DNA from 2 places in the Demequina lignilytica genome. Region 1 is predicted to be linked to the other one. Evidence: predicted binding sites of a transcription regulator. Region 1 holds the regulator's gene; the other holds the start of a gene.
What was found. The regulator HspR, encoded in region 1, represses chaperone genes until heat shock. The targets are predictions, from matches to a motif close to AAGTTGAGTCNNNNNGACTCAACTT.
Positions count from the first base shown of each region.

Region 2: a site for HspR is predicted at 9,340-9,364, ahead of QQX13_RS03415 (ATP-dependent Clp protease ATP-binding subunit). Genes of this name have one in related genera too.

Region 1 is NZ_JAUHPZ010000013.1:46,417-61,991, reverse strand. Features, by position in the region: gene QQX13_RS13035 (putative F420-0 ABC transporter substrate-binding protein) at 1-604, shown strand, start outside; gene QQX13_RS13030 (FecCD family ABC transporter permease) at 601-1,647, shown strand; gene QQX13_RS13025 (ABC transporter ATP-binding protein) at 1,638-2,411, shown strand; gene cofD (2-phospho-L-lactate transferase) at 2,408-3,382, shown strand; gene cofC (2-phospho-L-lactate guanylyltransferase) at 3,369-3,983, opposite strand; gene cofE (coenzyme F420-0:L-glutamate ligase) at 3,980-4,765, opposite strand; gene QQX13_RS13005 (TIGR03557 family F420-dependent LLM class oxidoreductase) at 4,767-5,768, opposite strand; gene dnaK (molecular chaperone DnaK) at 6,116-7,984, shown strand; gene QQX13_RS12995 (nucleotide exchange factor GrpE) at 8,061-8,657, shown strand; gene QQX13_RS12990 (DnaJ C-terminal domain-containing protein) at 8,676-9,647, shown strand; gene QQX13_RS12985 (heat shock protein transcriptional repressor HspR) at 9,662-10,096, shown strand; gene QQX13_RS12980 (TetR/AcrR family transcriptional regulator) at 10,128-10,730, opposite strand; gene QQX13_RS12975 (hypothetical protein) at 10,890-11,663, opposite strand; gene QQX13_RS12970 (sigma-70 family RNA polymerase sigma factor) at 11,842-14,895, shown strand; gene QQX13_RS12965 (DJ-1/PfpI family protein) at 14,924-15,532, opposite strand.
Region 2 is NZ_JAUHPZ010000001.1:744,383-759,957, forward strand. Features, by position in the region: gene QQX13_RS03360 (PfkB family carbohydrate kinase) at 1-390, shown strand, start outside; gene QQX13_RS03365 (nucleoside/nucleotide kinase family protein) at 403-1,044, opposite strand; gene QQX13_RS03370 (CPBP family intramembrane glutamic endopeptidase) at 1,041-1,835, opposite strand; gene leuD (3-isopropylmalate dehydratase small subunit) at 1,914-2,555, opposite strand; gene leuC (3-isopropylmalate dehydratase large subunit) at 2,572-3,996, opposite strand; gene QQX13_RS03385 (IclR family transcriptional regulator) at 4,051-4,773, shown strand; gene QQX13_RS03390 (acyltransferase family protein) at 4,792-6,693, opposite strand; gene QQX13_RS03395 (thiol-disulfide oxidoreductase DCC family protein) at 6,812-7,273, shown strand; gene QQX13_RS03400 (hypothetical protein) at 7,270-8,145, opposite strand; gene QQX13_RS03405 (RNA polymerase sigma factor) at 8,177-8,728, opposite strand; tRNA gene QQX13_RS03410 (tRNA-Glu) at 8,907-8,979, opposite strand; gene QQX13_RS03415 (ATP-dependent Clp protease ATP-binding subunit) at 9,398-11,551, shown strand; tRNA gene QQX13_RS03420 (tRNA-Gln) at 11,607-11,678, opposite strand; gene QQX13_RS03425 (hypothetical protein) at 11,742-12,200, opposite strand; gene QQX13_RS03430 (hypothetical protein) at 12,193-12,630, opposite strand; gene QQX13_RS03435 (HAD family hydrolase) at 12,635-13,372, opposite strand; gene gltX (glutamate--tRNA ligase) at 13,579-15,060, opposite strand; gene QQX13_RS03445 (fumarylacetoacetate hydrolase family protein) at 15,127-15,575, opposite strand, start outside.

The DNA.
Region 1 (15,575 bases):
CGCCGCCGACGGGGTCGGCGAGCGAGCCGACCTCGCCGCCCTCGGGATCCTCACCTACGTCGCGCCGTCGGCATGCAAGGAGGCCGGCTACCAGCCGGACCCGATGACGTTCGACCTCCTGTTCGCTCAGATCGAGGAGGCCGGGCTGGTGTTCGGCGCCGAGCAGGCCGCCGCCGCCCTGGTGGAGACGATGCGCGACGGCCTCGCCGCGGTCGAGCCATCCACCTCCGGCCTCACCGCCGTCTGGTACTCCTCGGGCGACGACGCGCCGTACGTCGGCGCCGGCATCGGCGCACCCCAGATGATGATGGACGCGGCGGGCCTCACGAACGTGTTCGCGGACGTCCACGACACGTGGACGTCCGCCACCTGGGAGGCCGTGGTCGAGGCGGACCCCGACGTGATCGTGCTGGTCGACGCCTCGTGGAACACGGCCGCGAGCAAGATCGAGCGGCTCGAGTCGGATCCTGCCACCGCGTCCCTCACCGCCGTCCGCGAGGGGCGCTACCTGGTGATCCCCTTCGCCGCGGGCGAGGCGGGCGTGCGCAACGTCGAGGCCGTCGCGTCGCTGACGACCCAGCTGGACGCGCTCGGGCTGTCATGACCGCGGTCCGCGGCGGGCGCGGGACGGTGCTGCTGCTGGCGGCGCTGGCGCTCGCGCTCGCCGCCAGCCTGGTCGCGGCCGTGTCGATCGGGGTGGCCGACCTGTCCCCCGCCGGCGCCTGGTCGGTGATCGCCCACCACCTGGGCCTCGGCGGCGCGTCGGCGTCCGCGACCACCGACGCGATCGTGTGGCACATCCGGGTGCCGCGCGCGCTGACGGCGGCGCTCGTCGGCGCGGGGCTCGCGGTCGCGGGCGCGGTCATGCAGGGGCTCACGCGCAACCCGCTCGCGGACCCCTACCTGCTCGGGCTGTCCTCGGGCGCCTCCCTCGGGGCCGTCGCGGTGATCCTCCTGGGGCTGGGCGCCTCCGTCGCCGCCACCGCCGCGGTGCCGCTCGCGGCCTTCGCGGGGGCGGCGTTCGCCCTCGCCGCCGCGCTCGCGATCGCGAGGCTCTCGGGTGCCGTCACCCCCACGACGCTGGTGCTCGCCGGCCTCGCGGTGTCCCAGTTCCTGGCGGCCGCGACCTCGCTCGTGATCGTGATGGCGGCGAAGGGCGACTCGTTCCGCGAGGTCCTGAGCTGGCTGCTCGGGTCCCTCGCCGGCTCGTCGTGGACCACGGTCGCGGTGGCGGGGATCGCGCTCGCCGGCCTCTACCCGGTGATCCGCCTGCACGCGACCCGGCTCGACGCCTTCGCGCTCGGCGAGAGCGCCGCCGCCGCGCTCGGGATCCACACCCGCCGGACCCGCCTGGTGCTGCTCGGCACCGTCTCGCTGCTGACGGGAGCGATGGTCTCGACCTCGGGTGCGATCGGCTTCGTCGGCCTGGTGCTGCCGCACCTCATGCGGGCGCTCAGCGGGGGCCTGCACCGCCACCTGCTCCCCGCGGTCGCGCTGGGCGGGGCGATCTTCCTGGTCTGGGCGGACACGCTCGCACGCACCGTGCTCGACCCGCGCGAGATCCCCGTCGGGGTGGTGACGGCCCTGCTCGGGGTCCCCGTGTTCGTCCTGGTGCTGCGGCAGGCCCGGAGGCAGTCATGGAGCTGAGGATCGAGGACCTCACGGTGCATCGCGGCGGCCGGGTCGCGGTGCGCGGGGTCGCGTTCGCGGTGCCCGCCGGCGCGCGGGTCGCGCTGCTCGGCCCCAACGGCGCGGGCAAGTCGACCCTGCTCGCCGCCATCGCCGCGCTCGTGCCCCGCACCAGCGGGGCGGTCCTGCTCGACGGCGAGCCCGCGCATCGTCTGTCCCGGCGCACGCTCGCGCGCCGCGTCGCGCTGCTCGAGCAGCACGCCGACGCGGCGATCGCGCTCACCGCGGCGCAGATCGTCGAGCTGGGGCTGCTGCCCCATCACCGGGGGCACCGTCGCCCGCACGATGCGGCGGGCCAGGCGCGAGCCGCCCTCGCCTCGGTGGGCGCGGACCACCTCGCCGACCGCGACTGGGCGCGCCTGTCGGGCGGCGAGAGGCAACGCGTCAGCGTCGCCCGCGCGCTGGCGCAGCGCCCGGCCCTCCTGCTGCTGGACGAGCCGACCAACCACCTCGACATCCGCGCGCAGCTCGAGACGCTGCGGCTGGTGCGCTCACGCGGCATCACGGTGGTCGCCGCGCTGCACGACCTCAACCACGCCGCCGCCTGGGCCACCCATGTCGCCGTGCTCGACCACGGAGGTCTGGTCGCGTTCGGCGCACCCGGCGAGGTGCTCACCCCCGCGCTGATCGCCCGCGTCTACGGTGTCACCGCGACCGTGCTCGACCATCCCGGCGACGGCCGACCCGTGCTCGCGCTCGACCCGACCGAGGAGGACTCATGACCGACCCGCTGCGCATCGTCGCCCTGTCCGGAGGGGTGGGCGGCGCCCGCTTCCTCCGCGGCCTGGTCGCGTGGGGCGCCACCGCGGGGGTGCCGCTCGACGTCACCGTGATCGCGAACACGGGCGACGACATGCGCCTGCACGGGCTCCAGATCTGCCCGGACCTCGACACGGTGATGTACACGCTCGGCGGGGTGATCAGCGAGGCGCAGGGCTGGGGTCGGGAGGACGAGCGCTTCACGGTCGCCGAGGAGCTGCGCCCCTACGGCGTGGGCTGGGAGTGGTTCACGCTGGGCGATCGCGACATCGCGACCCACCTCGCCCGCACGTCGCTCCTGGACGCAGGCCAGCCGCTCTCGGCGGCGACCGCACGGCTCGCCGCCCGCTGGGACCTGCCTGTCACCCTGCTGCCGATGAGCGATCAGCCGGTCGAGACCCACGTCGAGCTCTCGGGCGGCGAGGTGATGCACTTCGAGGAGTGGTGGGTGAGGACGCGGGCGGCGGCGCCGGCGCGCCGCTTCGTGCAGGTCAGGGTGGACGAGGCGGCACCGGCACCGGGCGTGCTCGACGCGATCGCCGGGGCCGACCTGGTGCTGCTGCCGCCGTCCAACCCGGTGGTGTCCGTCGGGACCATCCTGGGGGTGCCGGGCATCGCCGACGCGCTCCGCTCCGCGGCCGCGCCGCTCGTGGGGGTCTCGCCGATCATCGGCGGCGCCGCGGTGCGCGGGATGGCGGAGGCCTGCCTCGCGACGCTCGGGGTCCCGGCGACCGCCGCGGGCGTGGCGCTCGACTACCGGTCGCGCCACGGCCTCCTCGACGGCTGGCTGGTCGACGATGCGGACGCCGGCGCGCTGGACGAGCTCGCCTCCGCGGGCGTCGCCGGGCTCGCGCGGCCGTTGTGGATGACCGACGTCGACACGACGGCCGCCATCGCGGCGGCGGCGGTGGAGCTGGGCCTCAGCCTGCGCTGACCACGGGGACCGCCGCGAGCGCGGCGACCGTGTGCGCGCCGAGGCCGAGCGAGTGCGCCCGATCGAGGTCGCGCTCGGTGTCCACGTCCGCGCTCAGGCGGAGCGACGCGTCGAGACCTTGATAGCCGAGCGCTCGATGGCGCGCGAAGGATCCCTGGCCGAACGCCGGCAGCAGCCGCCCGTCGATCGCTCCGAGCAGGGTCGTGCCCGTCCCGGCGGCGTCGGGGAAGACGGCGCGGCGGGCGAGCGCCACGCGCGCGAGCGCCTCGTCGACGTCCGCGGGCCTGAGCGCGGGCAGGTCCCCGAGCACGACGGCGCAGGGGCCGATCAGCATGCGCGCGACCTCCGAGATCCCGGCGTTCAGGCCCTCGGCGTGCTGGACCCAGCGCTCCACTCCGTCCATCCCTGGCAGCTCCAGGCCCGGCGTCTCGGTCACGACGATCACGCGCGCCACGTCGGCTGCACCCACCACCGCCGCGACCGTGTCCGCCGCGAGCGCGGTCGCCAGCGCGGCGCGCGAGGCGCCCCTCACCACCTCGGGAAGGCGCGACTTGGCGTGCGGCCCGCCCTTCACCGGGATCAGCACGGTCCAGCCGGTCACGGCGCCTCCTCCTCCGCGTGCGCGGCCGCGGCGAGCCCCGCGTCGAAGCCGCGGGCGTACGCCTCGTCCGATCCCCAGCGGAACATGTCGTGCTCCGCGTCCCGGACCAGGGCACGCACGCCGGTCCCCACCTCGTCCGTCACCGCGTCGAGGCCGCGCACCACGGCGACGGGCAGGCCCCGCACCTTCCCCTTCACCAGGTCCGCGGCCGCCGCAAGCTCGTCGACCAGCGCGGTCACGGAGACCTCGAGGGTGCGACCCTGCGCGTCGGGCGTGCCGCGGTGGTCGTCGGTCACGTCGACGTAGGCCGCGCCGATCGCGAGGTCGGTCTGTCCGTTGCGCCAGGGCCGGCCGAACGTGTCCGTGACGACCACCCCGACGCGCGATCCCGTCGCGGCGCGCAGGCCCTCGGCGAGCGAGCGCGCCGACCCGTCGGGGTCGACGGGCAGCAGCAGGACGTGCCCCGCGGGCACGTTCGAGCCGTCGACGCCCGCGGCGGCCATGACGAAGCCGTGCGTGGTCTGCACGATCCGGGTGAGGCCGCCGTCCTTGCGCGGCCGCGACGCGACCACCCGGACGGCCTCCGCGGTGATGGCGTCCTCGCGGTCCGCCGCCGTGACCAGCCGACCCTCCGCCTTCGAGACGATCTTGCTCGCGACCACCACCACGTCGCCGTCGGCCAGCGGCGTGCCCGCGGTCGCGGCCGCCGCGGCGATCAGGGCAGGCAGGTCCGCGCCCGGGGCGATCTCGCCCAGGCCGGGGACGGCCCACGCGGTGAGCATGTCAGCGGTGCAGCTTCGGGAGCACGTCGGCGGCGAAGGTGTCGATCCACTCGCGCTGGTTGCGGCCGACGTTGTGGAGGTAGACGCGATCGAAGCCGAGGTCGACGAAGCCCTGGATGTACTCGCGGTGGACGTCGGGGTCCTCGCTGATGACCATGCGGCCCTCGAAGTCCTCGGGGCGGACCATCTTCGCGATCTGCTCGAGCTCGAACGGCGAGCGGATGTCGGCCTTGGGGAACTTCATGCCGCCGTTCGGCCACTCGACCATCGCGTTCTGCAACGCCTCCTCGTAGGTGGGCGCCCACGACATGTGCAGCTGCAGGATGCGCGGCATGGAGTCGGGGTCCTTGCCCGCCTCGCGCGCCCCCTGCTCGAAGCGCGAGAAGAGGTGCGCGATCTTCTCCTTCGGCGCGCCGACCGTGATGAGCCCGTCGACCTCGCGGCCCGCGCGGCGGGCGGCGACCGGACCCGCCGTCGCGACGTAGATGGGCGGAGCGACCTCGGGCATGGTCCACAGGCGCGTGGTCTCGAGGCGGTAGAACGTCCCCTGGTGCTTGACGTCCTTGCCCGCGATCGAGGCGTCGAACAGCTTCTTGATGATGTCGATGGCCTCGAACATGCGGTTGATGCGCTCGGGCGGCTCGGGCCAGTACTGGCCGACGATGTGCTCGTTGAGCGCCTCGCCGGCGCCCAGACCGAGCCAGTGCCGGCCCGGGTACATCGCGGCGAGCGTGGCCGACGCCTGCGCGACCATCGCCGGATGCCAGCGGAAGGTCGGGGCGGTGACACCGGGGCCCATGTCCCCCGTGGTGCGCTCGCCGATCGCGGTGAGCACGTTCCACACGAACGCGGACTGGCCCTGCTGCGGGACCCAGGGCTGGAAGTGGTCGGCGGCCATGACGCCGGAGAAGCCCCTGCTCTCGGCGTACTCGCTCAGCGCGACGGCCTCCATGGGGGCGAACTGCTCGAGCATCGCCGCGTAGCCGACCTGCAGATCTGACATCACCACTCCTCGTGCCCGCCTCGGATTTTCGTATCGTAGGAGGCTGAACATTTCGCCGGGGTTAAGCCGTGGCCGCGCGTGGTCCCCACACCTACGCCCCGGCCCCTGTCTCGCCCACCTCGTGCGGGGAACTGACCGCCATCTCTCGCGAGTCCGCGCCTCCTCGGGGGAGATGAGCGCCCCGACCCGGCACAGCACAGCGCGCTCCTGGGAACTTGAGCAGAGTTCGCTCAACTTCTGCCTCGTCGACTTGACGCAACCTCGCTCGCGACGTAACTTGAGTCTCAGTCGCTCAAGTCCTGAGCGGAGGTTTCACGCGGCGCCCCGCCGCAGTAGGAGGAAAGAACATGTCACGAGCAGTCGGCATCGACCTCGGCACCACCAACTCGGTCGTCTCCGTCCTCGAGGGCGGCGAGCCCACCGTCATCGCGAACGCCGAGGGCGCCCGCACCACCCCGTCGGTGGTCGCGTTCTCGAAGACCGGCGAGGTCCTGGTCGGCGAGATCGCCAAGCGCCAGGCCGTCACCAACGTGGACCGCACCATCGCCTCGGTGAAGCGCCACATGGGCACGGACTGGTCGCAGGAGATCGACGACAAGAAGTACAACGCGCAGGAGATCTCCGCGCGCATCCTCGGCAAGCTCAAGCGCGACGCCGAGGAGTACCTGGGCGAGCAGGTGACCGACGCGGTCATCACCGTGCCCGCGTACTTCAACGACGCCGAGCGCCAGGCGACCAAGGACGCCGGCACCATCGCGGGCCTCAACGTCCTGCGCATCGTGAACGAGCCCACCGCGGCGGCGCTCGCGTACGGCCTCGACAAGGGCAAGGAGGACGAGCACATCCTGGTCTTCGACCTCGGTGGCGGCACCTTCGACGTGTCCCTGCTCGAGGTGGGCAAGGACGACGACGACTTCTCGACCATCCAGGTGCGCGCGACCGCCGGCGACAACCGCCTCGGCGGCGACGACTGGGACCAGCGGATCGTCGACCACCTGGTCAAGGAGGTCAAGAACACCGAGGGCGTGGACCTGTCGAAGGACCGCTCGGCCCTGCAGCGCCTCCGCGAGGCGGCCGAGCAGGCCAAGAAGGAGCTCAGCTCCGCGCAGCAGACCACCATCTCCCTCCAGTACCTCAGCATCGGCGAGAACGGCCCCGTCCACCTGGACAGCAAGCTCACCCGCGCGCAGTTCCAGCAGATGACGGCCGACCTCCTCGAGCGCACCAAGGCCCCGTTCCACCAGGTCATCAAGGACGCCGGCATCAAGCTGTCGGAGATCGACCACGTGCTGCTCGTCGGCGGCTCGACCCGCATGCCCGCGGTCACCGAGGTCGTCAAGGAGCTCACCGGCGGCAAGGAGCCCAACAAGGGCGTGAACCCGGACGAGGTGGTCGCCGTCGGCGCCGCCCTGCAGGCCGGTGTCATCAAGGGCGAGCGCAAGGACGTCCTGCTGATCGACGTCACCCCGCTGAGCCTCGGCATCGAGACCAAGGGCGGCGTGATGACCACGCTGATCGAGCGCAACACCGCGATCCCGACCAAGTCGTCCGAGGTCTTCTCGACGGCCGAGGACAACCAGCCCTCGGTGCTGATCCAGGTCTACCAGGGCGAGCGCCAGTTCGCGCGTGACAACAAGCTGCTCGGCACCTTCGAGCTGTCGGGCATCGCCCCGGCCCCGCGCGGCGTCCCCCAGATCGAGGTGACGTTCGACATCGACGCCAACGGCATCGTCCACGTCCACGCGAAGGACCGCGGCACCGGCAAGGAGCAGTCCATCACCGTGTCCGGCGGCTCGGCCCTCTCCAAGGAGGACATCGACCGCATGGTCAAGGACGCGGAGGAGCACGCGGAGGAGGACAAGAAGCGCCGCGAGGACGCCGAGGTCCGCAACAACGCCGAGACCTTCGCGTACTCGACCGAGAAGATCCTGTCGGAGAACGAGGACAAGGTGCCCGCGGAGGTCGCGGAGGACGTCAAGTCCGCGATCGCCGAGGTCAAGACCGCGCTCGAGGGCGACGACACCGACGAGGTGAAGGCGAAGCACGAGACGCTGGTCGAGAAGGCGCAGAAGATCGGCGAGGCGGTCTACGCCGCTCAGCAGGCCGAGGGCGTGAACGTGGACGCGGACTCCGCGGCCCAGGCCGCGTCCGGGCAGCCGTCCGACGACGACGTGGTCGACGCCGAGATCGTCGACGACGAGGACGAGAAGAAGTAACCGAGCTGACGGCGGGCGCGCGGCCACGGCACACGATGCCGAGCCGCCGCCCGCCGTCGCCCTACGGAGGCGTGACATGACCGACAACACCCCCACTCCCGAGGAGCCGCAGGACGATGCGCTGGCCCAGGCGGAGTCGATCCTGAACGAGGCTGGCAAGGAGGTCCCCGAGGGCACGTTCCTCGACGAGGACCACGACGGCGTCGACGACCTCACGGCGGACGAGACGGGCGCCGACGACGCCCTCAACGCCGCGTATCAGAAGGCCGCCGAGCACCTCGCCGACCTTCAGCGGCTCCAGGCCGAGTACGTCAACTACCGCAAGCGCGTCGACCGGGACCGGGAGCTCATCGCCGTGAACGCGACCGCGAAGGCCGTGGAGGCGCTGATCCCGGTGCTCGACGACATCGCGGCGGCGCGCGACCACGGCGACCTCGCCGAAGGTCCCTTCGCCGCGATCGCGGAGAAGCTCGAGGGAGCGCTCGGCCGCCTGGGCTGGTCGAGCTACGGCACCGCGGGCGACGAGTTCGACCCGCAGCTGCACGAGGCTCTCATGTCCCAGCCGAGCACCGAGGTGGCCGAGCCCACGGTCCAGCACGTCGCCCAGCCCGGCCACAAGGTGGGCGAGCGCGTGCTCCGCCCCGCGCGCGTGATCGTCGCGCAGCCCGAGTAGCCCCAGGAGGGAGGCGCCATGCCCAGCCAGGACTGGTTCAACAAGGACTTCTACGCGACGCTCGGCGTCTCCAAGGACGCCGACGCGGACGCCATCAAGAAGGCGTACCGGAAGCTCGCGCGCGACCTGCACCCGGACCGCAACCCCGGGGACGCGGCCGCGGAGAAGCGGTTCAAGGAGGTCGGCGAGGCCTACGCCGTGCTGTCCGACACCGAGGACCGCCAGCAGTACGACGCGATCCGCGCGATGGGCGGTGGCGGCGCACGCTTCCAGGCGGGCGGCGGCGGCGCGGGCGGCGCGGCCGGCTTCGAGGACATCCTCGGCGGGATGTTCGGCGGCGGCGGACGCGGGGGCGCGCAGTTCCGCACCTCGGGTGGCGGCACCGGCGGCTTCGAGGACATCCTCGGGTCGATGTTCGGCGGCGGCTTCCAGCGCGGACCGCAGAAGGGCGGCGACATCGCCGCGGCCGTCGAGGTCACCTTCCGCGACGCCGCCGAGGGGTCGACCGTGACGCTCGGCTCCGACGGCCAGCGCATCACCACCCGGCTGCCGGTGGGCGTCAAGGACGGCCAGCGGATCCGCGTGCCCGGCAAGGGCCGGCCCGGGTCGAACGGCGGACCAGCAGGCGACCTGCTGCTCACGGTGCACGTGCAGCGGCACCCCGTGTTCACCATCGACGGGCTCAATCTCAAGATGAAGCTGCCGGTGCGGTTCGACGAGGCCGCGCTCGGCGCCCATGTCGAGGTGCCGACGCTGTCGGGGGAGCGGGTCAAGGTCAAGGTGCCGTCCGGCACGCAGTCGGGCACGGTGCTCCGGGTGAAGGGTCGCGGACTCGCCTCCAAGAAGGGCACCGGCGACCTCATGGTCACCGTCGAGGTCGCGGTGCCGCGCAAGCTCTCCCGCGATGCCAAGAAGGCGCTTGAGGCGCTCACCGATGCCACCGCGGGTGAGGATCCCCGCGCGTCGCTCTACACGGAGGCCGCCCGCTAGCGGGAAGGTGAACCATGGAGCAGCCAGACGTCGACGAGCCGGTGTTCCTCATCTCCGCGGCCGCGGAGCTCGCCGGCATGCACGCGCAGACGCTGCGCCAGTACGATCGCCTGGGCCTGGTGGTGCCGCGCCGCCGCCCCGGCGGCGGCCGCCGCTACTCGCTTCGTGATGTCGCCACGCTGCGCGAGGTCCAGCGCATGAGCCAGGACGAGGGCATCAACCTCGCGGGCATCGCCCGCATCCTGTCGCTCACCAAGCGCGTGACGCAGCTCGAGCACGAGGTCGAGCGGCTCCGTCCGCGTGCCGACGTCGGCTCACGGATCTTCACGACCGGGCCCACCGGCAACGTCGTGATCGTCGAGCGCGGACGCCGGGCCCGCCGCGACGAGGGCCGGGCGATCGTGCTGTGGGCCGGGCTGCCGTCCGAGGACGAGCAGACGGACGGGTAGGCGCCGCCCTAGGCGCGGGCCGCGCCGAGCGTCAGCGCGCGCAGGACGGGTCGAGCCCGGCGACGGTGGCCTCGATGGCCTCCTGGATGTCGCACAGCTCGGGGCGGTGGTCGCCGTAGGCGCGGCGCAGCATCTCGATCATCACGTGGCCGTGGACGTTGGCCCAGAGCGATGCCGCCGCATCGTGCCACCTCGCCGGGTCCGCGTCGGGCCCCTCGAGCGCCGATGCCACGCGCGCGCGGTGGGAGTAGAACGAGTCCCACACACGCTCGCGCGTGGTCTCCGACGGGTCGTAGCCCGGGATCGCGGCGACGAACATCACCTGGAACTGGGTGGGGTGCGCCAGGGACCACTCGCAGTAGGCGCGCGCGCCGGCCACCAGGCCGTGGCAGCCGCCGCCCGCCGCCTCGTGGGCCTCCTCGAGGGTCGCATCCAGCTGACCGAAGCCCCACTCGACGACCGCGTCGATGAGGCCCGACTTGCCCTTGAAGTGCGTGTAGACGCCCATGGTCGAGCAGCCGGCCGCGGCGGCGACAGCGCGCACGGTCAGCCCGGCGGCACCCTGGGTGTCGACGATCCGCAGCGCCCCCTCGAGCAGCCGGCCCCTCAGATCGGAATTCTCGTTCTCAAACATGAGAATCAATGATATTTCATGTAACAGCAATATTTTTCGCACCAAGGTCCTAAGGCCTGTGCAGTGCGCCACATGTTGCACTAATGCAAGTCAGCCGCGGGGGCAACGCAAAGGGGTCGGCACCGCCCTCAGCTCGGTACCGACCCCTTGCGCCCCCCTCTACCTCTGCAGGGACTCCAGCACGTCTCTCACGTAGTCGTGCGTTCCTGGCAGAGACTCGATCCACACGCGCGGAGGCTGCCGCATCAGGTTGCCGACGCGCATCTGCGTCGCGCGGTGGGAGATGTGATCGCGGAGGCTGGCCACGCCGGAGCCCATCTCGGGCCCGCGTGCCACCAGCACCGCGTAGACGCCGTCGGAGACGCGCGCCATCGGGTGACCCTTGCCGTACGCGTCCTGCAGCGCGCGGCCGATCGCGGCGTTGCGCGCCATGCGCTGCCACGGGTCCGTGTCGGCCGCGGCCACGTCGACCAGCACCAGCGCGTGGGAGACGGGGACGTCGTCGCCGTCGCGCTCCGCGGCGCCGTAGATCTCAGCGAGCCGGGTGATCAGGTACTCGACCGTGCCCAGGCCCGACTCCGCGTCGGTCATCAGCGGCGCGACGCGGTGCGTCGCCTCACCTTCCGTCCAGCCCTCGCACAGCGACCGCAGCGTGCGGATGGGGGCCGACTCGTAGCCGGCCGCGCGGAACAGCACCGCCATGTCGTCGATAGCCTCGGTGATGCCCACGCCGGCCATCGCGCGCGCCGTGCCGAGTCGGAAGGCCGCAGGCGCCGTGTCGAGCCGCGCCTCGAGCGCCTCCGCAAGCGCCTCCCCCGCAGGGGTGAACCAGTCGCCCGGACGGCGCCAGACCGTGCCGAGGCTCGCCGACTCCCATCGCCGCATCAGCGGCGACGGCGACTCCGCGCCTGGGGTGTTCACCTCGCTGGTCATGCCCGATGAGAGGGGGGTCCCCCACCGCTATGACGCAGATTCCGAAAGTTTTTTTCGGGCCGCCTGGCGACCACCCCGCAAGCGCCGTGTGACGAATCCCTCACGGCGCGCCTTGTCCGCTGGGATACGGACCGGGAACAATGGGATAACTCCACCTTCTGCAGGGAGCAGCCGAGTCATGAGCCAGGAGGCCCTGTCGCTCTGGACCGAGACGTCCAGCGACCCCGAGCTGATCGCGGGCGTGCGCGCCGGTGATCCGGCGGCCTTCGGCGTGCTCTACGAGCGGCACGCGGATGCGGCCCGCAAGGTGGCCTTCCACTACACGAACAGCGCCGCCGACGCCGAGGACGTGGTGTCCGAGGCGTTCTCCCGGATCCTGCGCGCGCTCCAGCGCGGCGATGGCCCGGACCTCGCGTTCCGCGCCTACCTGTTCACGATCGTGCGACGGACCGGCCTCGACATCATCGAGCGCGCCAACCGTGCGCGCCCGAGCGAGGACATGGCGCCCTACGAATCCGCCATGGGCTTCGAGGGCGGCTCCGACGAGCCGGCGATGGCGGGCTTCGAGCAGACCATGGTCGCGGACGCCTTCTCCTCGCTGCCCGAGCGGTGGCGGGCGGTCCTCTGGTACACGGAGGTCGAGAAGAAGACGCCGAAGGAGGTCGCCCCGCTCCTGGGCCTGTCCGCGAACGGCGTGGCGGCGCTCGCCTACCGTGCGCGCGAGGCGCTCCGCCAGGCGTACCTCCAGCAGCACCTCGGCGCCGCCGACTCGGTCGGGTGCCTCGAGGCCAACACGCAGCTCGGTGCCTACGTGCGCGGGGGGCTGAGCAAGCGAGAGCACACGCGCGTCGACGAGCACGTCCGCTCGTGCGACAAGTGCATGGCGCTGGTCGCCGAGCTCGAGGATGTCAACCGTGGCCTGCGCGCCGTGATCGCGCCGATCTTCATGGGCCTGCTCGGCGTCAAGGCGCTCGAGGGCGGGATGCCCGTCGGCGGCGCCTTCGCCTCGGGCGCCGCGACAGCGGGTACGGGCGCGGCCGGCGGCAGCGCCGGCGGCGCCGCGGCCGCGAGCGGTGGCGTCGCCTCGACCGCCGCGACCTCCGGCCTGGTCGGCGGCGGGCTCGCCACCATCGCGAACGGCCTGGCCGCGATCGCCATCCCTGTGGCCGCGACGGTCGGCGTGGTGTCCCTCGCCGTGACAGGTGCGAGCGTCTTCGGCCTCATCGGGCGGACCGGCGACTCCGGCGACCAGACCCCGGCGGGTGCCGCGGGCTCGCCCGCCGCGGAGTCCGTGACGGGCAGCTCGACCGCGCCGTCGGCGGACTCCGGTCAGGCGGACGATGCGGGTGACGAGCCGGTGGTCGGCGGCGACCTGGAGATCGGCGAGGACGAGGCTCCCGCCGCGGGCGCCGAGACCACCACCGCCGCGGACGACGACGGCACGCCCGCCTTGGTGCCCCCGGCAACCCAGAGCGTGACCGGGTCGGGTACCGATACCGGGTCGGGCACGGGTTCTGGCTCCGGTGCGGGCACGGGTTCCGGTACGGGCGCTGGCTCCGGGACGGGTACCGACTCGGGTTCGGGCACCGACACCGGCTCCGGCTCTGGAACCGACTCGGGTTCGGGCACCGACACCGGCTCCGGCTCCGGCTCCGGCTCCGGCACCGGCTCCGGCACCGACACCGGCTCCGACACCGGCTCCGGCTCCGGCTCCGGCTCCGGCTCTGGAACCGACACCGGCTCCGGCACCGACACTGGCTCCGGCTCTGGAACCGACTCGGGTTCGGGCACCGACACTGGCTCCGGCACGGGCTCCGGGACCACGACGACGCGTCTGGCGATCGCGCCCGCGCCGCTGAGCGTGCTCACGGTCTCGCGCCTCTCGCCCAGCCTCTCGATGTCGCTGTCGAACGACGGCGACGCCGCGGCGACCGACATCGCCGCCAGCATCACGCTCCCCGCCGGCCTGTCGTTCGCCCCTCCGGGCGCAGGTGCCGGGTCCCGCCAGCCCGCGGACGCGGCGGCGATCGCCTCCTACCTGCAGTTCGCCAACGAGGGCACGATCGAGGCGGGCGACTGGACCTGCGAGCTCACGGACGACCGCGGTGTCGCGGACTGCACGCTCGACACGCTCGCGGCCGGCGCGTCGACCGAGCTGCTCCTCTCACTCGACGCGGTGGACGCGGACGCCGTGCTGGGCGATGACGCCCTGACGACCTTCACGGCATCGTCGGGCGACGACTCGGTGACCTACTCCGTGCGCACGGCGCTCAGCGAGCGCGTCCCCGGCCTCGACCACGACTTCAGCATCACGGGCAACGTCGCGGCGACCGTGGTCGGAGCGCCGCTCCTGGGATGCAACGTCCTGCTGACCTCGTGCCAGGACGTCATGGGCTTCCGCGGCGCCGACGCGAACGTCAAGTACGACAACAACACGCAGGAGATGCGTCCGCTCAACCTTGCGGGTGGCGCGTCGAGCTCCGCGGAGACCGTCCTGAGCACCTCGCTGCTGCCGGAGGGCGCGACAGTCGTGAGCGCGACGCTGACCTGGTCAGCGAACCGCGGTCCGTTCGACTCGTGGTCGTCGGACCTGGACACCGCGATGCTCCGAGCCCCGGGCGGCGAGTACCAGGAGATCACCGCCGACGAGGTCACCTCGAACTGGTTCGTGGGCGACCTGTTCTACCAGGCCACCGCGGACATCACGGATGTGGTCGCCGCCGCCGGCAACGGCGGGTACGCGCTGGCGGACATCGCGCTGAGCGACACCTTCCGGTCGCTGGCCCCGAACTACTACGCCGGCTTCGCGATCACGGTGGTGTACGAGGACGCGAGCCTGCCCGAGGCCACCGTGCTGGTCCTCGACGGGACCCACTGGCTCTACGACGACTCGGCCGAGATCCCGTTCAGCACGGACGGCAAGGCGAAGGTGACTCTCGGCATGGTCGCCTTCGAGGGTGACCGCGGCCGCCACGACACCCGCGTCTCGATCGACGACGACACGCTCAACCCGTGGGGCTGGTCCGGCACCGGAACCATCGGCGGCAACCCCGACAACGCCGCGGACTCGACCGCCTTCGGCTCACCGTTCTCCAACAGCCTGGGCACCGACGCCAAGCTGTTCAAGACCACGAGCGTGTCCGCCGGGGACCACGTCATCGAGCTCACGAGCGGGCGGTCCGACGCGATCATGCTCAGCTCGATCGTCGTGACCATCGAGGGCGACGAGTAGGTCGGCGCCGGAGAAGGTCCACCAGGCGTCACCGCGCGGGGTCGGGGCTCCAGTCCATGTCGAGCTGACGCGCCGTGCGCTGAGCGAGGTCCACCGAGGTGGTGCGCGCCACCAGGTGGAGCGCGAGGTGGATGCCCGACGTCAGCCCGCCGCTCGTGAGCACCGCCCCCGCGTCGACCCACCGCACCCCCGCGATCACCTCCGCGACGTCACCGCAGCCGCCGAGGTCGCCCAGGTCCTCCCAGTGCGTGGTCGCGGGCTTGTCGCGCAGCAGGCCGGCACGGGCGAGCAGGAACGCTCCCGTGCAGACCGATGCGGTGAGCGACGAGGACGCCGCGAGGCGCTCGATGGCCTCGCGCAGCGCGCTGTCGGACAGCGCGCACGCGACATCGATCGTGCCGGGTACGAGGACGATGTCAGCGGAGTCGAGCGCGTCGGTGTCGGTCAAGCGCGTGAGCGTCATGCCGCCGAAGGCGACCACATCGTCCCCGCCGGGCGTCGCCAGCACGACCTCGTAGGCGGGCGGGAGGCCGTCCCGCTCGAGGAGCCGGGACGCCGTCAGGAACACCTCGTAGGGCCCGCCCGCGTCGATCAGGTCGAAGCCGTCGAACAGGAGGATCGCCACGCGCATGGTCATGACCACACGCTACCGGCGCGCGCCGCGTCGCGGTACGCGTCGT
Region 2 (15,575 bases), on a different contig from region 1:
GCCGGGTCGCACAAGCCGCACACCGATGAGGTGGTCTCCGCCTGCGACATCGCCGTGGTCTCGGATGACTTCGCTCCGCCCGGCACCGGCGGCGAGCCGTCGGCCGTGCTCGCCTACCTCGCCGGCCTCGGCGTCGCCACCGCCGTGCTCACGCGCGGCGGCGGCTCCGTGCTGTTCTCGACGCCCGCATCGTCCGGCGAGGTCGAGGTCCCCCGGGTCTCGCCCGTGGTCGACACCCTCGGCGCGGGAGACTTCTTCCACGGCGCGCTGACGTGGCGCATCGCGTCGCTGGGACGGGACGATGCGCGGCTCGCCGACGACATCGCGTTCGCCTCCGCGGTGGTCGCGGAGTCGCTCGGCAGCTTCGGCACCCGGGCCTGGCTGGCCTGACCGGCGGCCGGCTCAGACGGACTCGGGGTGCATCTCGTCGAACGCGACGACCACGTCCACCAGGTCGATCGTCGGGGCGACCAGCGCCGCGTTCGCGGCGTCCACCCGATCCACCCACGCCACCGCCTCGTCGAGCGTCCTGCCCGTGGCGACGCGCCGCTCGATGAGCCGTTCCCGCGCGCCCTCCCACGAGGCCTCGATGCCCCACAGCTCGGCCAGGAGGGGACGGACGGCCGCCCACGGCCCCTCGGGCAGCGCCAGGTAGTTGCCCTCGGTGATCACCACGCGCGCGTCCGGGTGGATGAGCATCCGTGCGGGCACCACGTCGTGGCTCTCGCGGTCGTAGTCCGGCGCCCACTGGGCCATGCCCAGCCCCGAGCGCACCTGACGCAGCAGCGCGACGTAGCCGTCGACGTCGAACGTGTCGGACGCGCCCTTGCGGTCGGCGAGGCCCTGCGCGGCCAGCGTGGACGCGGACAGGTGGAAGCCGTCCATGGGCAGGTACGCCGCGGGCGTGCCGTAGGCGCCGAGCCGCCGCACCAGCGCGGTCGCCGCCGTCGACTTCCCGGAGCCCGGGATGCCCGCGATCCCGATCACCACGCGGCCTCCGCCCGCGGCGAGCGCGCGCGCCCGCTCGGCGAGCATCTTGATCATGGCGCGGTCACGAAGATGTCCAGCAGCTCCGGATGGTGCGCGTGGACCAGCACGCCGAACACGACGGCGTCGAAGAGGAGGTGCACGGCCACAACGTACGGCAAGGACTTGGTCCGTGCGAAGATCCAGCCCTGGACCAGCGCGAACGGGATGGTCAGCAGCGGCCCCCATGACCGGTAGCCGAGCTCCCACAGGAAGCTGACGAAGACGACGGCCTGGAGAACGTTGGCCAGCGGCATCGGGAAGTGGCGGCGCAGCAGGGCGAAGACGACGCAGATGAAGAACAGCTCGTCCCACAGGCCCACCGCGTTGACGCCGACGAACAGCCGCGCGATCTCTCCCCCGCTGTCCAGGTCCGGCCAGTTCGCGTAGACGCCCGAGGAGATGAAGTAGAACGGCAGGATCAGATAGCCCGCGAGCACCACGATCCCGAGGTAGATCCACATGGTCCGGGTCCATCGCTGGCCGGTGCCGATCGGGAACTGGATGGTCGACTCCCTGAAGACGAGCCGCGAGATCAGGGTCGGCACCAGGACGGCCGCGCCGAGCGCCAGCGTGAAGCGCATCATCCCGGCGTCCGACAGGTCCGCCTTGAGGGAGATGGTGGAGATGATCACCTGGCCGAGCGCGATCAGCCCCAGGTCGCGGCCGAGCGCCCGATCGACGATCAGACCCAGCACCACGCCCGCCGCGAGCGGCACGTAGCCGAGCGGGCGCACGTGCACGGCGAACAGCAGCACCGCGGCGCCCACCACCAGGACGGCGGCGGCGACCCTCAGCGCGAACCTCATGCAGGGACTATGCCAGATGCGTCGAGGCCCGCACCCCGGGCGGGGTGCGGGCCTCGACGGACGATGCGCGGCGCGGGGTCAGGCGTCGACGGGACGCGCCGCCTCGATCTCGACCTTGGGCAGGGTCTTGGCCGGGAGCGTCTGCGGACGCCACGCGGCGCGGGTGCCCTCGAACGCCGTGATGTCCTCCTCGTGCTGGAGGGTCAGGCCGATGTCGTCGAGGCCCTCCATGAGGCGCCAACGGACGTAATCGTCGATCTCGAACGGGACCGTGAGCTCGCCGCAGGTGACCGTGCGGTCCTCGAGGGAGACCGTGATCTCCTTGCCGGGCTCGGTCTCGAGCAGCTTCCACAGCAGCTCGATGTTCTCCTGGGAGACGATGCCGGTCAGCAGGCCCTGCTTGCCCGAGTTGCCGCGGAAGATGTCCGCGAAGCGGGAGGCCAGCACCACCTTGAAGCCGTAGTCCTTCAGGGCCCACACGGCGTGCTCGCGCGAGGAGCCGGTGCCGAAGTCCGGGCCCGCGACCAGCACCGAGCCGTGCTTGTAGGCGTCCTGGTTGAGGATGAACTCCGAGTCGCCGCGCCAGGCGGCGAACAGGGCGTCGTCGAAGCCCGTCTTGGTGACGCGCTTGAGGTAGACGGCGGGGATGATCTGGTCCGTGTCGACGTTGGAGCGGCGCAGCGGGACGCCGACGCCGGTGTGGGTCGTGAACTTCTCCATGACTGTTCTCCTTGTCTCAGACCAGCGCCGCGGGGGCGTCGACCAGGTCGGCGGGGCTGGACAGCGTGCCGCGGACCGCGGTGGCGGCGGCGACCAGCGGCGACACCAGGTGGGTGCGGCCGCCCTTGCCCTGACGGCCCTCGAAGTTGCGGTTCGACGTGGACGCCGAGCGCTCCTGCGGCTTGAGCTGGTCCGGGTTCATGCCCAGGCACATCGAGCAGCCGGCGTTGCGCCACTCGGCGCCGAAGTCGAGGAAGACCCGGTCGAGGCCCTCGGCCTCGGCCTGCAGGCGCACGCGAGCCGAGCCGGGGACCACCAGGAAGCGGACGCCCTCGGCCTTGGTGCGGCCCTTGATCACGTCGGCGGCAGCGCGGAGGTCCTCGATGCGCCCGTTGGTGCAGGAGCCGAGGAAGACCGTGTCGATGGCGATCTCGCGCAGCGGGGTGCCCGGGGTGAGGCCCATGTACTCGAGCGCGTTGGCGGCGGCCTCGCGGTCGACCTCGTCGGGGATGTCGGCGGGGTTGGGGACCGCGGCCGAGAGCGGCAGGCCCTGGCCCGGGTTGGTGCCCCAGGTGACGAACGGCTCGAGGTCGGCCGCGTCGAGGTTCACCTCGGTGTCGAAGGTGGCGTCGTCGTCGGTGACCAGGGTGCTCCAGTAGGCCACCGCATCGTCCCAGTCCTGGCCCTCGGGGGCGTGGGGACGGCCCTGCACGTAGTCGAAGGTGGTCTGGTCGGGGGCGATGATGCCGGCGCGGGCGCCCGCCTCGATCGACATGTTGCAGATGGTCATGCGCGCCTCCATGGAGAGCGCACGAATCGCGTCGCCGCGGTACTCGAGCACGTAGCCCTGGCCACCGCCGGTGCCGATCTTGGCGATGATCGCCAGGATGATGTCCTTCGCGGTGGAGCCCTCGGGCAGCTCGCCGTTCACGTTGATCGCCATGGTCTTGAAGGGCTTGAGCGGCAGCGTCTGCGTGGCGAGCACGTGCTCGACCTCCGAGGTGCCGATCCCGAAGGCCAGCGAGCCGAACGCGCCGTGGGTCGAGGTGTGCGAGTCGCCGCAGACCACCGTCATGCCCGGCATGGTGAGGCCGAGCTGCGGGCCGACCACGTGGACCACGCCCTGGTCGGCGTCGCCCAGCGAGTGGATGCGGATGCCGAACTCCTCGGCGTTCTTGCGCAGCGTGTTGATCTGGACGCGCGAGGTCTCGTCCGCGATCGGCAGGTCGATGTCGAGCGTCGGGGTGTTGTGGTCCTCGGTCGCGATCGTGAGGTCCGGGCGACGGACCGGGCGACCGGCGAGGCGGAGGCCCTCGAACGCCTGCGGGCTGGTGACCTCGTGGCACATGTGGAGGTCGATGTAGATGAGGTCAGGGGCGCCGTCCTCCCCCTTGCGGACCAGGTGGCTGGCCCAGAGCTTCTCGGCGAGGGTGGTTCCCATGGCGATCTCCTTGACCTGTCGACATCTCAGATATTGAGACGTTAGTATCGAACTATGGACAATCATAGCGGAGTCGGCGTGATCGACAAGGCCGCCGCCATCCTTGGTGCGCTCGAGAAGGGGCCCGCGACGCTCGCCGAGCTCGTCGCCTCCACCCATCTTGCGCGCCCGACAGTGCATCGGCTCGCGCTGGCGCTCGAGCACCACCACCTGGTGGGCCGCGACGTGAACGGCGCGTTCGTGCTCGGTCGCCGCTTCGCCCAGCTCGCGGCGACCGTGTCGGAGGACCGGCTGGTCTCCGCCGCGCAGCCCGTGCTGACCGTGCTGCGCGACCGCACGGGCGAGTCCGCGCAGCTCTACCGCCCCCACGGCGAGGAGCGCATCTGCATCGCCTCCGCCGACCGCCCCGTCGGCCTGCGCGACTCCATCCCCGTGGGCACCACGATGACCATGACGGCGGGCTCGGCCGCGAAGGTGCTGCTGGCCTGGGCCGAGCCCGAGCGCATGCACCGCGGCCTCGCCCGCGCCCGCTTCACGGCCGCCGAGCTCGAGAAGGTCCGCAACCAGGGCTACGCCGACAGCTCCGGCGAGCGCGAGCCCGGCGTGTCCTCGGTCTCGGCCCCCGTGTGGGGAGCCGCCGGCACGGTCATCGCCGCGGTCTCGATCTCCGGGCCCGCCGAGCGCCTCACGTCCAACCCCGGCGCGATCCACGCCGGCGCGGTGGTCGACGCCGCCCGCCAGCTCACCGAGGTGCTGCAGCGCACCGTCATCGCCTGATCGGCCTCATCGCCCGGGTCAGGCGGTCGGCGGCTCCCCCGTCAGCGCCAGCGACCTGAGGAACGCGGCGAACTCGGGCTTGCCCTCCTCGGTGAGGTGCAGGCCGTCCTCGAGCCATGAATCGTGCCCCGCGACGTAGCCGCGCCAATCCGCGAACACCACGTTGCCGTAGTCGGCGGCCACGCGCTCCATCGCCTCGTTCGACGGTTGGACGTACGCGAAGCGCGCCGTCGAGTCGACCAGCACCACCCGGTCGCGATCGGCGAGCTGGTCGAGCGTGTCGCGCAGCGCGCCCTCCTTGACCGGCCCGGCCGTGCCCATGTGCATGATCACCACGGGGCGCAAGGTGCCGGCGCGCTGCGCATCGAGCACCGCGCCCATGATGTTGCCGGGCGACCGGTTGATGGCCGCGTCGACCGTCGATCCGGAGATCTCCGCCTTCAGCACCTCGGCAGACCACAGCGAGACCGAGTCGCCGTAGATGGCCACGTCCTCGGTGGTGACGGTCGGGGTGGACGATGCGGGGGCCGGGTCCCCGGACGACGTCGCCTCGGAGGTCTCCAGCGGGACCGACGACCGCGCGACCACGGGCTCGGCGGTGATCGCGACGGTGGAGCCGAGCGCGGTATCCGTCGCCTTCGGCACGCCCACGGTGAACGACACCCCGACGATCAGCGCGAACGCGACCAGCACGCCGAACCCCGTGAGCAGGGAGCGCTGGTGCGCGACCAGGCCGTCGGTGCGCAGCCGCTGCCACCCGCGCCCGAGGGCGCCGTGGCGGATCGGCTCCTCGACCCACCGGTACGAGGCCGCGGCCACCGCCAGGACCAGCCCGATGCGCATCGCCTCGACCCACCAGCCGTGCCAGGGGATGTCCTGGCCCGGCCGCGTCACCAGGAAGATCGGCCAGTGCCAGAGGTAGATGCCGTAGGAGCGCTCGCCGATCCACCGCAGGCCGCGGTGGTCGAGGAGCGTCCCGAGCGGCGACGCCGGGTGCGTCGCGACCGCGATGATCGCGGCCACGAGCATCGACACCAGAAGGAAGCCGCCGCGGTACAGCCAGGAGCTGTACTCGTGCGCGTCCACCAGGATCCAGGCGAGGAGGGCGAGGAGCGTCACGCCCATCAGTCCGAGGGCACCCCGGGCTCCGCCGGCGATGCGGGCGGACGCGCGCCCCGGCCGCCACAGCGCCGCCAGCACGGCGCCCATCAGCACGGACATGGCGTGGGTGTCGGTGCCGAAGTAGACGCGCGTCGGATCCGCGTCGAGCGGGAAGCCGTGCCGGATCGACATCACGGTCATCGCGACGGTGGACAGCACCGCGAGGGTGCCCGCCGTCGCCAGGAGTGCGAGCCGCACCGAGCTGCGGCGGGCACGCGCGATGCCCCATACGAGCGCCACCACGGCGGGCCACACCAGGTAGAACTGCTCCTCCACGGCGAGCGACCACAGGTGCGCGAGCATGTTGCCGCGGCCGATGAGCTCGAAGTAGGACTGCTCCTGGGCGATGTACCACCAGTTCGACACATACAGCAGGGCCGCGGCGACGTTGCCGCGGAACCCCTCGATGGCGTCGCGGGCGACGGTCGCGGCGAGCAGGGCGCTGCCCGCGAGCATGAGCAGCAGCGCAGGCAGCAGTCGGCGGGCGCGACGCAGGTAGAAGCGCCCGAAGCGGATCCGGCCGTGCCGGGAGCGCTCCGTCATGAGCAGGGTGGTGATGAGGAACCCCGAGATGACGAAGAACACGTCGACGCCGAGGAAGCCGCCGGGCAGCGCGCCCGTCCCCAGGTGATAGACCACGACCGCGGCGACCGCGATCGCGCGAAGCCCGTCGAGCCCCCGGATGCGCATCGGGGTCGACGAGTAGTCGTCCGCGGAGCCGCGATGGCGGCTGACCACGGGCGGTGCGGCGACGGCCATGGCGCCTCCCTTCACGGGTTCCGACGGCGTCAGGCTACGTCCGAGCAGGGACGATGCGTGGGAGCCGCGCGCACCGGCGTGCCAGACCGTGCTCTCCGCCACGCGTAGGGTCGTGACCATGACGGAGGCGGTCGCGATCGTGGTGTTCGACGGCGACTGTGGGCTGTGCAACGGCTTCGTCGCCTGGCTGATCAGGCGCGATCGCCGAAGGCGGTTCCTGATCGCGGGCAGCGCGGGCGCTCCCGGGCGCGCCGTGCTCGAGGCTGGCGGGCTTCCCGCATCGATCGCGGCATCGTCGCTCGTGGTGTGGGACGGCAAGACGGCAGCACTGCGATCCGATGCGGTGGCGAGGGTCACGGCAGGCCTGCCGTGGCCCTGGCGGGCGGGCATGGTCCTGCGCGCCGTCCCGCGGCGGATGCGCGACGCGGTCTACGACGCCGTCGCCCGTCGGCGTCCGCGCCGCCCGGCCGAGGACCCCGCCTGCGGCACGCCGCCGCCCGGGCTGGTCCAGGAATGGCGAAGCCGCCTCGCGTCCGTGGAGGACGCGAGGCGGCTCCCTCAGCTGTCGGCCGGCGCCTAGGGCTTGCCGGTCGTCTCGGGCTTGCCCGTGCTCTCGGGCTTCCCGGTGGTCTTCTCGGAGGAGCCGGCGGTCTCCGGCTTGCCCGGCGCCTTGCCGCTGTTGCCTGCCGTCTCGGGCTTGCCGGTGGTCTCGGGCTTGCCCGTGGACTTCTCGTCGGCCTCGTCGGCCTCGCTGGCCTCGTCCGTCGCCGCGGCGTCGTCCTCGACCGCCTCGTCCTCAGGGTCGACCCAGACTCCGCGCGCGTGCTGGGAGACGCCCTGGCCGAACTCCTTGCCGGTGGCGTCGGTGGTCGCCATCCACTCGAGCATCGCGGCCACGCGCTCGTGCACCTCCGCGGACGCCTCGGAGCCGTTCTCACGGATCTTCTCGGCGGCGGCCATGAGCGCGGCGGCGGAGCCCTCGTCGAGGTCCTCGTCCTCCTCGACGGCCTCGGCCAGGTGCTCGACGGCCTCCTCGACCTCGCCCTCCTCGGCGAGCTTCTCGGCCTCCTCGCACGCCTCCTCGGTGCCGCCGTCCCCGATGCCCAGGTCCTCGAGGGCCTTGTCGACCGGGTACAGCAGGTCGCCGGGCGCCGCATCGTCCGCTGCGGCGGCGGTGCCGAGCAGACCCGCACCCACCAGCGCGCAGGCGCCCGCGATCGCGGCACGGATGCGCCAGCGCGAAGGCGCCGCCGCGGGCACGGGGAGGGGGCCCGCGGCCCCCGCGGCGACAGCTGCGAGCACGGCGCCCGCGCGGGCGGCCTCGGACCCGTCGGGCGCGATCGCCAGCGCGCGGAGCGCGTCGACCGCGGGCGCGGCGTCCTGCAGGGCCTCGGGCGCGTTCCCTCGCAGGAGGCGCTCCGCGTCGCGGTCGGTGAAGTCGTTGCTCGTCATGCCTGTGTCATCGCACGAGCGGCCGGAAAGGTTACATCCGCCGCGCGAGCCGCACGCGGAGCGACTGGAGCGCCCGATGCTGCGACACCTTCACCGCGGACTCGCTCTTGCCCATCACCTCCGCGGTCTCACGCACCGAGAGCTCGCCGACCACGCGCAGGAGCAGGATCTCCCGCTGGTCCCGGCTCAGGCCCTCGAGCAGCGCGGCCGCCGCCTTGGCCTCGTCACGCAGGAGCGCCTGCTGCTCCGCCGAGGGGACCGTCTCGCGCATGAGCCGGTCGTCGGGCTCGTCCGACGTCACCTGCGGTCGCCGGCCAGCCTTGCGATGCGCATCGACCATCCGACGATGCGCGATCGAGAACACCCACGCGCGGAAGTCCGCCTCGTCACCCTTGAACGACGAGAGGCCGCGCGCGATGTGGAGGAAGGTGTCCGCCGCCTCGTCCTCCGGGTCCGGAGAGCCCCGGCCCGCGAGGTAGCCGCGCACCGGCCCGGCGAGGTCCTGGTAGAGGCGCGTCCACGCCCACTCCTCGCCGGTGCGCGCGGCCGCGAGCACGCCGTCGAAGGCGGCGCCGAGCGTCACGCGCGCGCCCCTCGGGAGGGCGCGGAGCGGCGAGCCGCACGGGAGAGGGGGGCGTGCATGGCGGCGACGGTAGCACCGGCTCAAGCGCGTTGCGCAAACCGACGCGGGCACGGCGCCGGTCCGGAACCTGCCGGAAAGCACGAAACTCCCCGCCGCTGACGGCGGGGAGTTCGATGAGTAGCCCCGACGGGATTCGAACCCGCGCTACCGCCTTGAGAGGGCGGCGTGCTAGGCCGCTACACAACGGGGCCCTAGCTGCTCCGGCCACCGTTTCGGGCGGCTGGCGCGAGATAAAACTGTACACGACCGCGAGCCGATTCCAAAATCCGCTCGAGCGCCGCTCTCCGCACCCGCGGCTCGCCCACGGTCGGCCCCTCCATCCTCGCATCGGGAACGGAGCCTGAGGGGCGCACGCCGCCGGGAACCGCATCGCAGGGGAGGCTCAGCGTCCGCGATCGCGGCGTGCCCACGCTCAGCCTCCCCTGCCGGGCCGAGGGGGCGCGAGATCGACGGTGAGACTCCCCGACCGGACCGGGGAACGCGCGTTCCGACGTGCCGGGCAAGCCCTCCCCCCGCCGGGTGATCCTTGCGCATCGGCAAGGCGTTATGTAAAGTTGAGTGCAGGCGACTCAACCCAGCAGTCGTACAGTGCTTTACCAGGAGGTTCCCATGACCGCTCAGCCCTACGCCCCTGACCAGCAGGAGCAGCAGAGCGCTCTTCAGCAGTTCGGCCAGGATTTCACCGCGCTGGCCGAGCAGGGCGCTCTCGACCCCGTCATCGGACGCGACGAGGAGATCCGACGCGTCATGCAGGTGCTCACGCGCCGCACCAAGAACAACGCCGTCCTCATCGGCGAGCCCGGCGTCGGCAAGACCGCGATCGTCGAGGGCCTCGCCCAGCGCATCGTCGCCGGGGACGTCCCCTCCTCCCTCAAGGACCGTCGCGTGATCGAGATCGCCATGAGCTCGCTCGTGGCGGGCGCCGCGTTCCGCGGCCAGTTCGAGGAGCGCCTCAAGGGCATCCTCAAGGAGGTCGAGGAGTCCGAGGGCCGGATCATCCTGTTCGTCGACGAGCTCCACACCATCGTGGGCGCCGGCAAGGCGGAGGGCTCCGTCGACGCGGGCAACATCCTCAAGCCGATGCTCGCGCGCGGCAAGCTCCGCATGATCGGCGCCACCACGCTGAACGAGTACCGCGAGCACGTCGAGACCGACTCCGCCCTGGAGCGCCGCTTCCAGCCCGTCTACGTGGGCGAGCCCAGCATCGAGGACACCGTCGCGATCCTGCGCGGACTGCAGGAGAAGTACGAGGTCCACCACGGCGTGAAGATCACCGACGAGGCGATCGTGCAGTCGGCGAAGCTGTCCGACCGCTACATCACCGAGCGCTTCCTGCCCGACAAGGCGGTCGACCTGATCGACGAGGCCACCTCGGCCCTCAAGATGCAGCTCGACTCCATGCCGATCGAGCTCGACCGCGCGCGTCGCCGCATCATGCAGCTGGAGATCGAGCGCACCCAGGTGGCGAAGGACAAGTCCGAGCATGCCAAGGCGCGCCGCGAGGAGATCGACCGCGACATCACCCGCCTCAAGGAGGACTCCGACCGCCTCAACATGCGGTGGGCACGCGAGAAGGACCTGATCGTCCGCGTCTCGACCGCCACGGAGCGGCTCGAGTCCCTGCGCGGCGACCTCGAGCGCGCCGAGCGCATGGGCGAGCTGGAGAGGGCCGGGCGCATCCGCTACGGCCTCATGCCCGCCGCCGAGAAGGAGATCGCGGCGGCGCGCGCCGAGCTCGACGCCATCCCCGCCGAGGAGCGCATGCTCCGCGAGGAGGTGACCGGCGAGGACATCGCGGGCGTGGTCGCCAAGTGGACGGGCGTGCCGGTCGAGAAGCTGCTGACGGACGAGTCGAGCAAGCTCGGCCACCTGGAGGACCGGCTCCACGAGCGCGTGGTCGGCCAGCACCGCGCGATCGCCTCGGTGGCCGACGCGATCCGTCGCGCCCGCGCGGGCATCTCGGACGCGAACCGGCCGATCGGCTCGTTCCTGTTCCTCGGCCCCACCGGAGTCGGCAAGACCGAGCTGGCGCGGGCGCTCGCCGAGCAGCTGTTCGACGACGAGCGCGCCATGATCCGCATCGACATGTCCGAGTACATGGAGAGCCACGCGGTCAGCCGCCTCATCGGCTCCCCTCCCGGCTACGTCGGCTACGACCAGGGCGGCCAGCTCACGGAGGCCGTCCGCCGGCGCCCGTACAGCATCGTCCTGTTCGACGAGGTCGAGAAGGCCCACCCGGATGTGTGGAACGTGCTGCTGCAGGTGCTGGACGACGGCCGCCTGACCGACGGCCGTGGCCGGACGGTCAACTTCACCAACACCATCATCGTGATGACGTCGAACCTGGGCTCGGACATCGTCCTGGCCTGGGACGGCGAGGACCGGGCGGCGCTCGAGGACGACCTGCGGGCGGTGCTGCGGCGCGCCTTCCGGCCGGAGTTCCTCAACCGGCTCGACGACGTGGTGGTCTTCGACCGCATCGACCCCGCCGCCATGGAGGGGATCGTCGCGACGGAGCTCGCCAAGACCATCGCGCGCCTCGCGGAGAGCAAGGACATCGCGCTGACGGTGGACGATGCGCTGCGCGCCTCGCTCGCCGCGGACGGCTTCGACCCGCAGTTCGGGGCGCGGCCGCTCAAGCGGCTGATCCAGTCGCGGCTGCTCAACGAGCTCGCCAAGGAGATCGTCGACGGCCGGGTCGGCGAGGGCGACGCGGTGACCGCCGGCTGGGACGGCGAGCGCGTGACGCTGACAGTCGCCTGACCACCCCCGACAACGACAGAGGGCCCGCCGTCAGGCGGGCCCTCTGTCATGAAAGCTGGGCTACAAGGATTCGAACCTCAACTAACTGAACCAGAATCAGTCGTGCTGCCAGTTACACCATAGCCCATCAGGTTCTTGCCGAACCGAGGTACCACTGTACCCGAGACCGAGCCCGAAACCAAACCGGCCGCTACCCGGCGGGGGCGATGCTGTCGAGCACAGCGACACCGGCGGAGTCCGCGTCGCAGCGCTTCCCCTGGCGCCCGAAGTAGGTGTCGTCGTGCGCGCCGCCGGGCAGGTCGGCGAGCACGGCGAGGGTCCCCGTCCCGCGGATCGGATCGCCCGGCAGGTACGTCTCCGCGTCGACCACCACTCCCCCGCCGCCTCCCGGAGCTGCGCCCGGCGGCCACACGATCCACGGCATCGTCCCGTCTCCGCGATCGAGCATGAGGCAGCCGTCGTCGAGCGCCGTCACGGTGCCCGCGAACTCGAGGCGCGCGCCGGGGATCTCACCCACCGAGGACTGCCGGACCACGTAGCCCGCCTCGCCGTCGTCGTCTCCGTCCGAGCAGCCGACGAGCAGCGAGGCGGCGAGCAGCAGCGAGGGGGCCGCCACACGGGCCGGCGACCAGCTCCGACGGTCACCCATCCGCATGCTCGAGCCAGTCGAGGACGGCGACCCCTGCCTCGTCCGCGTCGCAGAAGGCCCCGAAGCTCGAGAAGTAGCTGTCGGCGTTCGACCCGTCCGGCAGCTCTCCGAGGGACACGAGCGCCCCCACCCCCGTGATCGCGTCGCCGTCGCCGAACTCCTGTCCACCCGAGAGCACGACGTCGCCGGAGTCGCCCTGCTCCGCATCCGGGGGCCACACGATCCACCGGGTCTCGCCGGTCGGCAGCTCGAGGTTCATGCACCCGTCGCCCGCGACGTCGATCACACCGTTGACGGGCTCGCGGTCGGACGTGACCTCGTCGATCTGGTTCTGGCGGGGGACGCCGAATCCTGCCTCGGCATCACCGCCCGCGCCGCAGCCGGCGACCGCGAGCAGCGCGATCGCGCCAAGCGCCAGGTACCCCCTCATGGGGTCACCGTACGCCCAGCACCCCTGGCAGGTCATGGAGGGAGGCGAGGCGGACCAGGCCGTCGCGGGGCACGCCGTGACCGGCGAGGCCCTCGGTGTCGCGGGAGTGCGCGCCGGGGCGCTCGATCCACACGCCGAGGCCGAGCCCGGCGGCGACCGCGGCGAGCGGATCGACGTCGAACTCGTCGCCCACGTACGCGACCTCCGCCGGCTCCAGACCGAGCCGCTCGCACGCCAGCGAGAACACGCGAGGATCCGGCTTGCCGAAGCCGAGGGTGTCGACGCCGACAAGCATGGGCACCCTTCCGAGCCCGCAGGACTCGAGCTTCAGGACCTGATAGTCGAACGCCGCATTCGACAGGGCGCCGTACGGGATGCCCGCGTTCTCGAGAGCGTCGAGCACACCGTCGGCGTCCGGGTACGGCGACCAGCCCTCACGGAAGTAGCGCTCGAACGCACCGTCCCACTCGGCGTACGCCGCATCGTCCAGATGGGGGCCGCCGTAGGCGGCGTGGAGGTCGTTCGCTCGACGATGCCGCTGCTCGCGATGCGTCATCTCACCGCGGGTATGGGCGCGGTACCAGCCGTTCGCATCGTCCCGCCAGAACTGCACCAGCTCGTCGTGGTCGACCTCGCCGAGGTAGTCGACGGCGACCCCGGCGAGAGCGTGCCGGAAGGCGCCGCGCGTGTCGACCAGGGTGTCGTCGACGTCGAACAGGACGCCGCGGATGGGTGGGGTCATGCGGGCCAGCCTAGGCGCGTTCACCACCGCCACCTCACCCACCGGTCGGGACAGTCAGTCCTCAATTCTCAGCGCCGCGGGTCCTCCCGGGACACTGAGTCCTCATGGGCACCGTGGGTCGCGAGCGCCAGAGGACTGACGGTCCCGGGAGGCGCGATTCAGGCGCGAGAGGAGGACTGAGCGTCCCGACAGGAGGAGGGGCGGGCTCAGAGCGTCGCGCGCAGATTCCGCAGCCGCGTCAGCGACTCGTCCTGGCCCAGGATCTCCATCGACTCGAACAGCGGCGGCGAGACCAGGCGGCCGGTGACCGCGACGCGGAGCGGGCCGAACGCGAAACGCGGCTTGATGCCCATCTCCTCCACGAGCTTCGCGGTGAGCGCCTCCTGCTGCGCGGCCGGCGAGAAGTCCGTCAGCCCCTCCAGGACGGCGATCGCGGCGTCGAGCACGTCGGCGGCGTTGTCGGGCAGCTTGGCGCGCGCGGCGTCCTCCACCACGACCTCGGAAGCCCCGATGAACAGGAACCCCAGCATCCCGGGCGCCTCGCCCAGCAGGTTCATGCGGGTCTGCACCAGCGGCATGGCCTCGGCGAGGGTCTGCTCCTCGTGCGGCGTCAGGCTCTGCGCGGAGTCGGAGGACAGGAAGCCCGCGGCGTGGAGGTACGGCACCACGCGCGCGGCGAGGTCGCCCACGGGCAGCGCCCGCATGTGCTCGGCGTTGATCGCCTCGGCCTTCTTGAGGTCGAAGCGCGCCGGGTTCGGGTTCACGTCCGCGATGTCGAACGCGGCAACCAGCTCGGCGGGCGAGAACACGTCGCGGTCGGGGCCGATCGACCACCCGAGCAGCGCCAGGTAGTTGAGCAGCCCCTCGGGGAGGAAGCCACGGTCGCGGTGGTGGAACAGGTTGGACTCGGGGTCGCGCTTGGACAGCTTCTTGGTGCCCTCGCCGAGCACCATCGGCATGTGCGCGTAGGACGGCACGGCGTCGGCGATGCCGAGCTCGACCATCGCCCGCCACAGCACGATCTGCCGCGGCGTCGAGGACAGCAGATCCTCGCCGCGCAGCACGTGGGTGATCTTCATCAGCGCGTCGTCGACCGGGTTGACCAGCGTGTAGAGCGGGATGCCGTTCGCGCGGACGATCACGTAGTCGGGCACGGTGCCCGCGGGGAAGGTGACCGTGCCGCGGATCAGGTCCTCGATGGTGATGTCCTCGTCGGGCATCCGCATGCGCAGCACCGGCTCACGCCCCTCGGCGCGGAACGCGGCCTTCTGCTCCTCGGTGAGCGAGCGGTCGAAGCCGTCGTAGCCCAGCTTGGGGTCGCGGCCGGCCGCGCGATGGCGCGCCTCGATCTCGTCGGGCGTCGAGAACGACTCGTACGCGTAGCCACCCTCGACCAGCTTCGCGACCACCTGCGCGTGCAGGTCGTGCCGCTGCGACTGCCGGTACGGACCGTAAGGGCCGCCGATCTCGGGGCCCTCGTCGTAGTCGATGCCCATCCAGCTCATGGCGTCGAGGAGCATCTCGTAGCTCTCCTGCGAGTCGCGCTCGGCGTCGGTGTCCTCGATACGGAACACCATGTCACCACCCGTGTGCCGGGCGTAGGCCCAGTTGAACAGCGCGGTGCGGACCATGCCCACGTGGGGCAGGCCGGTGGGCGACGGGGAGAAGCGGACGCGGACCTTGCTCATGAGTTTCCTTGCGGTGATGCGGATGGACGATGCGGTGGTGGCGACGATGCGAGGCGCGGCGTGCGCTCAGCCGCGCCGGATGACGGGGTTGCGCAGGACGCCGAGGTCCTCGATCTCGACCTCGACCACGTCGCCGTGGTGGAGGGCGGTCACCCCGGACGGGGTGCCGGTGAGGATGACATCGCCGGGGAGGAGCGTGGTGACCTCGGAGACCATCGATACGGCGTGCATGACGTCGAGGAGCATGTCACGCGTGTTGCCGTTCTGCGTGGCGTTGCCGTTGATGCGGGAGGAGATCTCGACGTCGTCGTGCGCGAGCTCGGTCTCGATCCACGGGCCGAGCGGCAGCGAGGTGTCGAACGCCTTGGCGCGGAACCACTGGTCCTCGAGGCGCTGCAGATCGCGTGCGGTGACGTCGTTGGCGCAGGTGTAGCCGTAGATGTACTGCTCGGCGTTCTCGGGGCTGACGTCCTTGCACACGCGCGAGATGATCACGGCGAGCTCGGCCTCGAGCT